3 regions of the Cobetia sp. 3AK genome follow, and region 2 is predicted to be linked to each of the others. Evidence: predicted binding sites of a transcription regulator. Region 2 holds the regulator's gene; each other region holds the start of a gene.
What was found. The regulator sigma-54, encoded in region 2, starts transcription at its own class of promoters, with help from an activator protein. The targets are predictions, from matches to a motif close to TGGCACNNNNNTTGCTNT.
Positions count from the first base shown of each region.

Region 1: a site for sigma-54 is predicted at 2,206-2,223, ahead of QD228_RS12360 (dimethylamine monooxygenase subunit DmmA family protein). Genes of this name have one in related genera too.
Region 3: a site for sigma-54 is predicted at 2,173-2,190, ahead of QD228_RS05490 (ANTAR domain-containing protein). Genes of this name have one in related genera too.

Region 1 is NZ_JARWKR010000008.1:19,256-23,414, reverse strand. Features, by position in the region: gene QD228_RS12370 (DUF3445 domain-containing protein) at 1-466, opposite strand, end outside; gene QD228_RS12365 (PDR/VanB family oxidoreductase) at 506-1,450, opposite strand; gene QD228_RS12360 (dimethylamine monooxygenase subunit DmmA family protein) at 1,435-2,121, opposite strand; gene QD228_RS12355 (FMN-binding glutamate synthase family protein) at 2,809-4,149, opposite strand.
Region 2 is NZ_JARWKR010000001.1:470,425-474,583, reverse strand. Features, by position in the region: gene QD228_RS02065 (PTS sugar transporter subunit IIA) at 1-431, opposite strand, end outside; gene raiA (ribosome-associated translation inhibitor RaiA) at 441-749, opposite strand; gene QD228_RS02055 (RNA polymerase factor sigma-54) at 1,349-2,797, opposite strand; gene lptB (LPS export ABC transporter ATP-binding protein) at 3,134-3,880, opposite strand; gene lptA (lipopolysaccharide transport periplasmic protein LptA) at 3,877-4,159, opposite strand, start outside.
Region 3 is NZ_JARWKR010000003.1:173,563-177,721, reverse strand. Features, by position in the region: gene QD228_RS05500 (hypothetical protein) at 38-205, shown strand; gene QD228_RS05495 (NarK family nitrate/nitrite MFS transporter) at 361-1,719, opposite strand; gene QD228_RS05490 (ANTAR domain-containing protein) at 2,329-2,904, shown strand; gene QD228_RS05485 (CmpA/NrtA family ABC transporter substrate-binding protein) at 2,955-4,159, shown strand, end outside.

The DNA.
Region 1 (4,159 bases), on a different contig from region 2:
CCTGCATCTGACGGCCGATATAGTCCAGTGGCGGCAGTGGCAGGCTGGCGTCATCGCCCATGCGGAAGCTCTGTTCCAGCTCCAGCAGATGGTTGCGCCACACGCAGTCATCGCCGTCGCGCTCGAAACTGAAGGCCTGCGGATAGTCCCGGGCGTAGTGCGTCATCACGAATTCGAGAAAGTCCCAGGCTGCCGGCTGCATGTGTGGCATCACCAGGCAGCGTCTGGGGTTCTTGGCCAGCACCCGCTCACGCTCGGCGATCTCGCTCAGATAATGCTCATCGATATCCAGCATGTGCTCGGTGATGGAGCCCGGCTTGCCCGGCAAGACATGCGGCTCGATATTGACCGAGTAACGGTACTCATCTTCCGGGAACGGGAAGGGAAAACGCTGGATGGCGTAGTCGGAATTCTTGAAGGTGAACTGACCATGGAACGCCTGGTCATCTCGCGGGGAAAATTGCATGTTCCTGCTCCTTGGGGGTCCATCTCGCGAAAGACGGTTTCAGAGATCCAACACCAGCCGCTGGCTGCGTGCCCGGGAAACGCAGGGCATCACGCAGCGCTGACTGGCCCGCTCCTGTTCATCGAGGAAGGCGTCACGGTGTTCCGCCTCCCCCTCCAGCATCTCGACCCGACACTGTCCGCAGACCCCGCCGCGACACAGGCTCGTCACCTCGACACCGCTGCGCTCCAGTGCTTCCAGCATCGATTCCTGAGCACCGACCGCCACTTCCACGCCGCTGCCGCGCGCCACGGCCGTGAAGGGAGTCCCCGGTTCCGGGGCGGCAAAGACCTCGTGGTGGATGCGCGCGAGACTCCAGTGCAGCTCGCGTGCAGCTTCCTTCACGGCATCGATCATGGCCTGCGGGCCGCAGAGATAGACGTGAGTGCCGGCGGGCTGACGCGCCAGCAGGGCCTTCAGATTCGGACGCTCGAGACGGTGCTGGGTGATGTTGCCACTCGCCAGATAGGGCGCGGCCTCCGGGAAGCGGGCGACGTCGAGGTCCTGGCTGCGCAGGTGCAGCTCCCAGCTGGCGCCACGACTCTCCAGCTCCGGCAGGTAAGAGAGAAACGGCGTGATGCCGATGCCGCCTGCCAGCATCAGGTGATGGCGCGCCTGCCAGTGCGGCAGAAAGAGGTTGGCTGGCGGGCTGAGCTCCAGCTCGTCGCCGACCTGCACGCGTGAATGGATGGCTTCGGAGCCCCCACGCGAGACCGGCTGACGACGCACTGCGATGCAGTACTGCGAGGGATCATCCGGCGGGCTGATCAATGAATAGGCGTTGCGACACACCCGCCCTTCTCCCGGAATGCCCAGCACCACATGACTGCCCGGTGAGAACGGCGTGAAGGGTGAGGCCTCATCGGCAGGCACCAGAGTGAGACGGCGCACGCTGCTGCTGAGCTGATCGACCGCGGCGACCCGCGCCTTCATGAAGCGAGACATGGTGCCACCTCCTCCTGTGGGGGAATCTCTCCCGGGGCTTCCGCATCGATTCGCACGCCCATGTAGGCGCCGAGACGCTTGGAAAAATGATCACGCACTTCCAGCATCAAACCACAGCCATCACAGGCTGACGGTGAGTGGATGACGTGCTCACTGACCTGCTGACAGTGCACGCAGAACACATGCCGCCCCAGGGCAGCCACCGGCAGCATCACCATGTCATCCAGCAACAGACCCTGCTGCTGAGCCAGATTGGCGACCTGCCACACGAAATGCTCACTGCCGATGATGACCAGACACCCCGCGACACCGATCTCGCTGATGGCGCCGACCAGTGCGTCGCAGGCCTTCGGGCGGTCATCGACGTCGTACCAGCGATGCAGGCGGGCGCTGTCGGCGGGCCCCGTGGGCAACGCCTCTGTTGCCGGAGCGGATTGCACGGCGCCTCCCACCTCGCGGCTACCGAGCTGCCCCAGCAGCGTGCTGATCAGCTGACAATGCATTTGCAGTTGCTGACGGGCGTTGCCCGCCGCCTCTCCAGTGCCTGGCAGGCTCTCGGGAGACTGGCACGCCACCAGATACCGTTGGGCATCGGGCAGCGCCTCGATGCGTGGATAGTGTTGCCGACTTCGAATCCCGGCAGTGACAGAGGATGATTGCGGGCTTTTCATGACACGACCCTGCTCTGAGAAATTGTCCTTGTTGTAATGCCGCCGTCTTGACGATGACGTGCATCCGACTACCACTCCATTTCTTGAGCATATTTCGTGCCATTGACGGCAAAATCATTACCCCGCATGCCCGGCAAAATCGTCTGAAAACCCCATTTCACATATGAACAATCAATAGAGGTATTCACGCACCAAAACAGAACACAAAGCTCATGAATATCGGCTTGCATTCACCATTATTGCCCTGACCCAACCTCACCTAATAAGCCAATCGCTACGCCTGACATATTTCTCATTTAATGTCTTCAAGATGCTGAAAGAATGGAAAAACTTTATCTTGGGAGAATCACGATCTCACAATCGACACGACACTACGCGCTTCTCCACCGTCAGCATTCTGATGCACTTTCGCTTGCATGATATTGGCCTTTTTCCTTGATTGTACTCACCACCAAAGAAAGCGCCTCACCGAAGGGTGAGGCGCTTTGATAACTCAATATCGTCAGGTCATATTTTTCTACATCAACCGGAGCAGAGTTCTTGTCATTGCGACATTTTGCCTGGACAACATTGCGGCGATCTTGCTGACAAAAGGCTTCGCAGCTTTGCCATGACAATCATGCGCAATGGCAGCCATGCACGATCGCTCTCATGCGCAATGGCACACGCACGATAGAGATCGTGCCATCAGTAACCGCCCTGGCCCGGCACCCAGTTGGTGCCCGCCAGCGGCACCCGGGCCATGGCCGCGGCTTCCACGTTCAGGGCGACCAGATCTTCCGGTTCCAGGTGGTGCAGGTGCGACTTGCCACAGGCACGTGCCAGAGTCTGGGCTTCCAGCGTCAGCACGCGCAGGTAGTTGGCAAGACGCTTGCCGGCTGCGACCGGGTCCAGTCGCTGGCTCAGCTCCGGGTCCTGGGTGGAGATACCGGCCGGGCACTTGCCATCCTGGAAGTCGTCATAGAAACCGGCGGCGGACCCCAGCTTCTGATACTCATCGGCATAGCGCGGATGGTTGTCGCCCAGCGCAATCAAGGCGGCGGTCCCGATGGCCACGGCGTCGGCACCCAGCGCGATCGCCTTGGCCACATCGGCGCCGTTGCGAATCCCGCCGGAGACGATCAGCTGTACCTCACGGTGCAGGCCCATCTCCTGCAGTGCCTGAGTGGCCTGGGGGATGGCGGCCATGGTCGGGATGCCGACGTGTTCGATGAAGACATCCTGGGTGGCGGCGGTGCCGCCCTGCATGCCATCCAGCACGATGACATCCGCGCCCGCCTTCACCGCCAGCTTGACGTCGTAGTAGGTGCGGGTCGCGCCGATCTTGACGTAGATCGGCACCTGCCAGTCGGTGATCTCACGCAGTTCGGCAATCTTGATCGCCAGGTCATCCGGGCCGGTCCAGTCCGGGTGGCGGCAGGCGCTGCGCTGGTCGATGCCCTGCGGCAGCGTGCGCATGCCCGCGACTCGCTCGGAAATCTTCTGGCCCAGCAGCATGCCGCCACCGCCGGGCTTGGCGCCCTGGCCGAGCACGACTTCAATGGCGTCGGCCTTGCGCAGGTCGTCCGGGTTCATGCCATAACGTGACGGCAGATACTGATAGACGAGGCGCGAGGACTGGCCGCGCTCTTCCGGGGTCATGCCGCCATCGCCGGTGGTGGTGGAGGTGCCGATTTCCGAGGCACCACGGCCCAGCGCTTCCTTGGCCTGGGCGGACAGGGCACCGAAGCTCATGCCGGCGATGGTCACCGGCGTGCTGATCACGACCGGCTTCCTGGCATGGCGCGTGCCGAGCACGACTTCGGTCTCGCACTTCTCGCGATAGCCTTCCAGTGGATAGCGCGACATGCTGGCGCCGAGGAACAACAGGTCATCGAAATGCGGCACCTTGCGCTTGGCGCCCCAGCCACGGATATCGTAGATTCCCGTCTCCGCCGCCCGCTGGATCTCATGGATGACATCGCGGCCGAAGGTGGCGGATTCCCGCAGTGCCGGGTTGTAGGGCTGTGTTTGAGTCTCGTCGGTCATGTTGAGCATC
Region 2 (4,159 bases):
TCGAACAATGCTCGCTGACTGTCTGCCTGGCGCAATGCTGCCCGGTTGGTGGGCGAGTTGAGCAGTTCCGCCACCTGGCCGAGCAGAGTGAGATGGGTGTCATCTGCCTCCTCGGGGACCAGCAGCACGAACAGCAGATCGATGGGTTCGCCATCGATGGCGTCAAAGTCGATGGGGTCACCGAGCTTCATGAACGCCGCGATGGGGGTCTTGCAGTGTGGACTGCGTGCATGTGGCACGGCCACGCCGTGGCCGATACCCGTCGAACCCAGTCTCTCGCGCCCGATCAGGCGCGAGAAGACTTCCTGGCTGTCCAGGCTGGGAATGTTCTGAGCAATGAAGGTGCTGAAGAATTCCAGCACCCGCTTCTTGCTCCCCCCGGGGACGCCGTAGAGCGTGCGCTCGGGGGGAAGAATCTGATCAAGTGTCATGGCAGAAGGTCAACGGGTCCCGGTGCCCTGAGAGCGAGCCTGGGACTTTTCCTTGTGTTTGACCAGCTGGCGGTCCAGCTTGTCGGCGAGCGCGTCGATGGCAGCGTACATGTTGGGGTCTTCTGCCAGGGCATGGAGGTCGGCGCCAGCGGCGTGCAGGGTGCAGGCAGCTTGTTGGCGTTCCTTCTCGATCGACAGTGTCACCTGAACATTGGTGATGTTGTCGTAATGCCGTTCGAGGCGAGCGAGCTTCTCGTTGACATAATCGCGGAGAGGATCGGTGAGTTCCACATGATGCCCGGTGATATTCACTTGCATGGACACGCTCCTTTATCCAGCGGGTTGCCTTTGAATTGTAACCCTTTTTGACTGCGAGCAAACCCTGATTGAACGCGCGGCCACTTTCTGACTCCGGCCATGGTCTCGTGGCGATCATCTGCTGGCGAGAGCGGCGGTGCCGGTGTACCGAGCGTCTACCCCGACAATGCCCAAGCTTTGAACAAAGATCAACGCTGCGCTGCATCGTGGGGCAAGGCTTGTCTTCAACCCAGCGAGGGATATCAGCAGGTTCTTCATGAGCATCGCCTCGCATCACGGACGGAATGGGGCTCGAGAAACCGGCCGTTTGTGGCCAATGTCAGCATTTACGTCGACGTTCGTGTGGCAGGAGTCGGTGGCGACCCCTGGCTATCTGTCCGTGGGATGTGAGGGAAAAAGAAAGCACTCTGGAGAAAAGTGGCAGGAAAAATAGGCAATTGGGGGCGTGAAGTCACTCACGCAGTCGCAAGGACAGGCATTGCCAACCGGTATTCAGACGACCGATTGGCAGATGATGCCAGGATGGCAGGTGCAAGGGGGCGAGCTTCAGCGCTCCGACGTGTGGAGCCCGCTGGCTTGCGGGTATCCGTTATCGAGACTCACGCCAAGCGCTTGCGCTCGCTGGAGGAGGGGATGCCCATGGCCTCGCGATACTTGGCGACCGTCCGGCGCGCTACCTCGATGCCATCACTGGCCAGCAGATCCACCAGGCGTGAGTCGGACAATGGCTTGCGCGCCGGTTCTTCCGAGATCAGCTTGCGAATGCGCGCGCGGATCGCGGTGCTGGAGTGCGCGTCACCGTTGCCGCTGCCACCCACCTGACTCGAGAAGAAGAACTTGAGTTCGAACACGCCTCTCGGGGTGTGGATATATTTCTGGGTGGTCACCCGCGAGATGGTGGATTCGTGCATCTCGACCACTTCCGCGATGTTGGCGAGGATCAGCGGCTTCATGCCTTCTTCCCCCTGCTCGAGGAAGTCGATCTGGCGCGCCATGATCTCGCGGCCCACCTTGAGCAGGGTGTCGTTGCGTGAGGACAGGCTCTTCATCAGCCAGCGGGCTTCCTGAAGATTGTCCTTGAGGAAGGTGTTGTCCGCGGACTTGTCGGCCCGCTTGATGAGGGCGGCATATTCCGGCTGGATACGCAGCTTGGGCAGCGCTTCCGGGTTGAGCTCGACCTGCCAGCCGTGACGCGTATGACGGACCAGCAGGTCCGGGATGACGTAATCACTGGCAGGCTCGCCCCAGGCGGACGCTGGGCGCGGGTCGAGCGCCCGTACCAGACGAATGACGTGATCCAGCTCATCATCATCCAGGCTCAGGCGACGCTTGAGCAGCTTGCGATCGTCATTGCCCAGTGCCTCGAGGAATTGCCGCACCAGACGGCGGGCCTGGGCCAGCAGTGGCAGATCGTCCGGCAGCAGGGCCAGCTGAAGCAGCAGGCATTCCCGCAGGTCTCGAGCGAACACACCGGTGGGATCGAACTGCTGAAGGCGCAGCAGGACCTGCTCGAGTTCCGACGCCTTGAGGCCGGGCAGTCCCTGACCTCGCAGGCCATCGACCAGTTCGTCCAGGCTCATGCTCAGGTAGCCGGCCCCATCCACCGCATCGATCAGACTCTCCGCCATCTGGCGTTCACGCGCATCGAGGTCCGTCATCGCCAGCTGCCAGCGCAGATGGTCCTGCAGGCTTTCGACACTGGTGTTGCGATCGAAGTCCGGCCCGTCCTCGCTCGAGCTTCCGCTGCCGGAACTGGTCAGGCTGCCTGCGTGATCCTGGTAGAGGTCCGACCAGTCACTGTCGAGAGGGTATTCTTCAGGAATCTCGCTGTTGGTCTCGGAGGTGGAGATCTCGCTCTTGTCCTGTGTCTCCGCGACATCCAGCGACTCGTATTCCTCGTCAAGCTCCAGCATGGGGTTTGACTCGAGCGCCTGCTGTATCTCCTGACGCAGGTCCAGCGTCGACAACTGCAGCAGCTGGATCGCTTGCTGAAGTTGCGGGGTCATGGTCAGGGAAGTGCCGAGTCGAAGCTGCAAGGTGGGTTTCATGGGGTCTGTCATTCACGGCAAAGGAACGTGCATCTACGCTATACCGTGGGTCGGGGCACTGACAAGGGGCAGTCGAGAATATTCAAGCAACTTGCATGCCATGTTGCCACCAAGGTGGTATGGACGTCATGCATTCGAGTGAGGTGTGGCAGAGCAGGAAGGTTCACGGGGAGATCACGCAAGCGCATGTCGAGGCGCTTGCGTGAGGGGGCGGGGAACGAGGCCCCGACAGTGAAGCAGGAAGTGGCGGGTGCTGGAGGGTGCTGGTGAGAGCAGAAGAGGTCGGACGGCTCTCGTCAGGCTGACGGCTCTCACCAGGCTGACGGCACTCTCGGGCTAGAGCTTGAACTCATGGCCCAGGTAGACATCACGCACCTGCTGGTTGGCGAGGATGGTGTCGGCGTCGCCATGCGCGATGATCTGACCATCGCCCACGATGTAGGCGGTATCGCAGATGTCGAGTGTCTCGCGCACGTTGTGGTCGGTGATCAGCACCCCGATGCCGCGGTCACGCAGCTGGCGCACGATGCTCTTGATCTCGCCCACCGAGATGGGGTCCACGCCGGCAAACGGCTCATCTAGCAGCACGAAGTCTGGCTCGGTGGCCAGTGCGCGAGCGATCTCCACGCGGCGGCGCTCCCCGCCGGAAAGGCTCATGCCGGCACTGTCACGAATATGCGTGATGCTGAACTCGTTGAGCAGCTCCTCCAGGCGTGCCTTGCGTCCGTTGCGATCCAGATCCTTGCGCGTCTCGAGGATCGCCATGATGTTGTCGGACACCGAGAGCTTGCGGAAGATCGAGGCTTCCTGGGGCAGATAGCCGATGCCGGCGCGAGCCCGCTGGTGCATGGCGGCGCCGGACAGGTCGTGGTCATCGATGGTCACGCTACCGGCATCCGAGCGCACGAGGCCGACGATCATGTAGAACGAGGTCGTCTTGCCGGCCCCGTTGGGGCCCAGCAGGCCTACGATGTCACCCTGGCGGATTTCCAGCGAGATGTCCTTGACGACCTTGCGACCCTTGTAGGCCTTGGCCAGATGACGAGCGCTGAGGGTACGTGGGCTGGCAGCAGTCATGCTCATTGATCCTTGCTGGCATTGGCGCCACGTGGCGTCAGGGTCATGTGGACGCGTGACCCCTCGGAGGATGAGGCATCGGTGCCATTGCTGGCATTGACCTGGCGCTTGTCCAGGAAGTATTCCACGTAGCCACCTTCGAAGGTGTCATCGCCTTTCTCCAGGCGGGCATCGCCGACCAGTTCCACCCGGCGCTCCAGCGCGTGGTAGCGAATGGTATTCGCCCAGCCCTTGACCAGTCGCTCGTCGGTATCGGGTTTCTGCTCCATGTAGGCGCGCTGGCCG
Region 3 (4,159 bases), on a different contig from region 2:
GGGCGTTATCCCGACCGATGATTCAAGGAGAGACATCATGAAGCTCAAGACTCTGGGTAGTTCGCTGATGATTGCCATGCTGGGTCTCGGTGGCCTGTCACTCGCCGGTTGCGAGGACGAGGGCCCGATGGAGAAGGCTGGCGAGAAGATGGACAACGCCGTGGAAGACGCCGGTGACAGCGTCGAGAACGCCACCGACAGCTGATGGCTGGCCGTGACTCGCCCGCGAGCACGGCGAACCGCAAGGTGTGAATGCACAAAGGCCCCGCCTCTCATGAGACGGGGCCTTTGCATGTCAGGGCTCCGTGTATCAGGGCTGCATGTATCAGAGGTTTGAGAAAGTCTCAGGAAGAGACAGGCTCAGACAGACACGGGCTGCTGGTCGCTCTGCTGCTTGCGTTCCGCGACGGCGGCGTCATAGGCGCGGCCTTCCTCGGCCTCGGTGGCGGCGCTGAAGCGCACCAGCAGGGCGAACAGCGAGATCACGATCACGCCCATGCCCAGATACATCAGGCCTTCCTGATAGGTCAGTTCTTCACTGCGGAACAGGAAGCCCGCGGCGACAGCCCCCGCGTTGCCGCCCGCACCGACGATACCGGCCACCGCGCCCAGTGCCTTGCGATTGACGAAGGGTACGATCCCGAAGGTGGCGCCTTCCGCCATCTGCACGAACAGGCTGAACACCAGCATGATGCCGATGGCCACCGCGAGGGTTTCCATCTGGGCGAAGCCGACCAGCGCCACGCCTTCACACAGCAGCGCGATGAACAGCCAGCGCACGCGACCCTTGAGGCCGGACTGACGGGCGAACAGGTCGGAGAAGACGCCGCCCAGGGTGCGCGCGAACAGGTTCATCAGGCCGAACAGGCCCGCGATGAGGCCGGCGGTGGCGAGATCGAGATCGAAGTGATCGAAGAAGTAGATGGCGGCGACGTTGTTGATGGTCAGCTCGACCCCGAAACAGGCGCCGTAGACGAGGAACAGGGCCCAGACACGGATGTCGCGTGCCGCCGCGCCGAAGGTGGCGCGCATGCTGTATTCCTTCTCGGCCTTGGGCAGCTCACCACGCTCACGCAGCTCGCTGAAGTTGCCGTCCGGCGCATCCTGGGTGAAGAAGTAGTAGGCGATCCCGGTGAGGAACAGCACGATGCCCGGCACGACCATCGCCAGACGCCAGCCCAGGGTCTGCTCGACGCCCAGCATCAGAAGACCGGCCATCACCAATGGCATCAGCATCTGGGTGGTGCCGCCGCCCAGGTTGCCCCAGCCGGCGGTGGTGGCATTGGCGGTGCCGACCACGTTGGGGCCGAACATCACGGAGGTATGGTACTGGGTGATGACGAAGGACGCGCCGATGGCACCGATGGCCAGACGGGCGAGGAAGAAGGATTCGAAGCTGTCGGCGAAGCCGATGCACATCACCGGCAGCGAGCCGAGGCACAGCAGCCAGGTGTAGGCCTTGCGTGGCCCGATGCGATCACACAGCACGCCGATGGCAAGTCGCACGATCACCGTGATGGCGACGGAGGCGATGATGGTGTTGCCGATCTGGGTCTTGGTCAGGCCGAGGTCATCGCGCACCACGGCCATCAAGGGCGCGATGCCAAACCAGCCGAAGAAGCAGACGTGGAAGGCGAACCACGACATGTGGAAGGCGCGCATCTGCGGGGTATTGAAGCTGAACAGCCGGATACGGCTGGCCTTGTTGCGAATATCCATGAGTGGGCTCCTGGTACAGCGTCGGTGCCGGACGCCAGGGTCTCGGCGCACGACGGGTGGTCGAACAGCTGTGAACGACAGCGGGGCGCCTCGTCATTGAGGGGCCTGGTTCGACGCACTCGTACTCCCGGGAGCCTGGTCCACGTCATGGATGATGCATGGCACGCTTGTCTGCCATTGCCTGACTCAAAGCAAGTAGCGCGCCACTTGCGGGGGTGTTGTGCGTCCAACCCCCGTCATATCAAGGGCTTGGAATCATCATGTCGGGCAAGACAGCAGTGGGGAGTAAGCAGGGCGATGCCCAGTGGCGGTGCGCGGCGGGGTGAGGATGATCCAGTCTGGCGCACGTGGCGGGCGAGAGATCGCCAGATCACGCCATGCATCATTGCTGTGCAGCCGGGCGCGCCCTTGCGCACTGCGGAAGGCCTTTAAGGCCAGCGCTGCACCAGTTTGTGGCATGAATCCTGCAGTGTCAGAGGCGTGGCGCCATCCTGACTCCCGCTTGCGAAGACGCCGTCGTCGTTGATCTCGGACGTCGGTGCCTGATCGCTCGAGGCGTCGCCTGACACCCCGGCACCACCGCCTGACACACTGCCAAGGAAGCCTGATATGCCCGTGACCGTGTTGATCGTCGATGTGCGCAGCGAGCGTTCCGCCGCTCTGGAGCAGGCGCTGTTGAGCGCCGGCTTCGAGGTGGCGCTGCGGGTCGATGAACACGAGGACCTGCATGCGCTGGTGCAGCACCATCAGCCGGATGCCGTGATCATCGACGCCGACCTGCCCAGCCGTGACACCCTCGAGCACCTCGGCCAGCTGGGGCGTCACTATCCCAAGCCGATGATCATGCTGGCCAGTGAGGACGCGCCGGACCTGGTGCGCCAGGCGGCTGGCGCCGGCGTGTCCGCCTACGTGGTGGATCACGTCATGCCGGCGATGGTGCGCAGCATGGTCGAGGTGGCCATCACCAGCTTCGAGGCTCACCGTGCCCTCAAGGGCGAACTCAATCGCACCCAGACCACTCTGATACAGCGGCGCAGCGTGGATCGCGCCAAGGCGCTGGTGATGGAGAGTCGCGGACTGGGGGAGGATGCGGCCTACCAATATCTGCGCAAGACCGCGATGAATCGGCGTCTGGCATTGCACGAGCTGGCCGATGAGCTGCTCAAGGCGTCGCGTCGGCACTGAGCCGAGTCTCGTGATGTCCTTCTCTTTCGATCGTTCAAAAGGTGGATGTGATGCTCAGTGATTCTCTTCTCAATGGCCATCAGTTGACGCTGGGGTTGATGCCGCTCAATGACGCGGCACCTCTGGTGGTGGCGGAGCGTCAGGGGTTCTTCCGTGAGGAGGGGCTGGCCGTGACGCTCAAGTGGCAGCCGTCGTGGGCGGCACTGCGCGATGACCTGCAGACCGGCGTGTTGCAGGGCGCGCAGATGCTGGCGCTGATGCCGCTGACCTCGACCCTGGGGCTGGATGGCCGCGCCACACCGGTGATCAGCGCGATGACGCTCAATCTGGGCGGCAACTCCATCACCCTGTCGCGGGCCCTGATGGCGGCGCTGGCCGAGGAGGGGCATGACCTGGGCTCTCCGCTGGCGGTGTCTCGGGCGCTGGCGGCGCACGTGCAGGCGCGCCGCGAGCGTGGGGAGGCGGCGCTCAAGCTTGCCAGCGTGCATCCCTTCTCCTCGCACCGCTATCTGCTGCGTTACTGGCTGGCGGCCGGCGGGATCGACCCGAATCGCGACATCGAGATGCGTGCGGTGGCCCCGCCGTTGATGGCCGCCCAGCTGGCAAGTGGCGCGCTGGACGGCTTCTGTGTCGGAGAACCCTGGAACAGTCTGGCCGCCGTGCAGGGCATGGGGCAGGTGGTGGCGGGCAGTCATGATATCTGGCGCTTCGGACAGGAAAAGGTGCTGGGCGTGCGCGAGGACTGGGCGGAGCAGCACCCGCTGGCGCATCAGGCGCTGATTCGTGCGCTGCTCAAGGCCTGTGCCTGGCTGGACCGCCCGGGCAACCGTGAGCAGGCCGCGCAGTGGCTGCATGATGAAGGCATGCAGGAAGTGCCGCTTTCGGTGGTGGCGCGTGGACTGCGCGACGTGGATGTCGAGCAGTCGGTGGAGGCGTTCCAGCGGGAAAATCCCGGCTGGACCATCTTCCATCGCTACGCGGCCAACTTCCCGTGGCGCTCGCAGACCCGCTGGTATGCCGCCCAGATGCAGCGCTGGGGGCATCTCGAGGGAGTCAGCGACAATGACCTCGAAGCGACCCTGGCACGCTGCGTACGCCCGGACCTCTACCGCAGCGCAGCCCGCAAGCTGGGCATGGTGGTGCCGGTGGCGGATGAGCGCAGCGAAGGCACGCATCCGGCGCCCTGGTGGCTGAGCGGCGAGGCAGGGCAGGTGCCGATGCCGGCGGATGGCTTCATCGATGGGGCGGTCTTCGA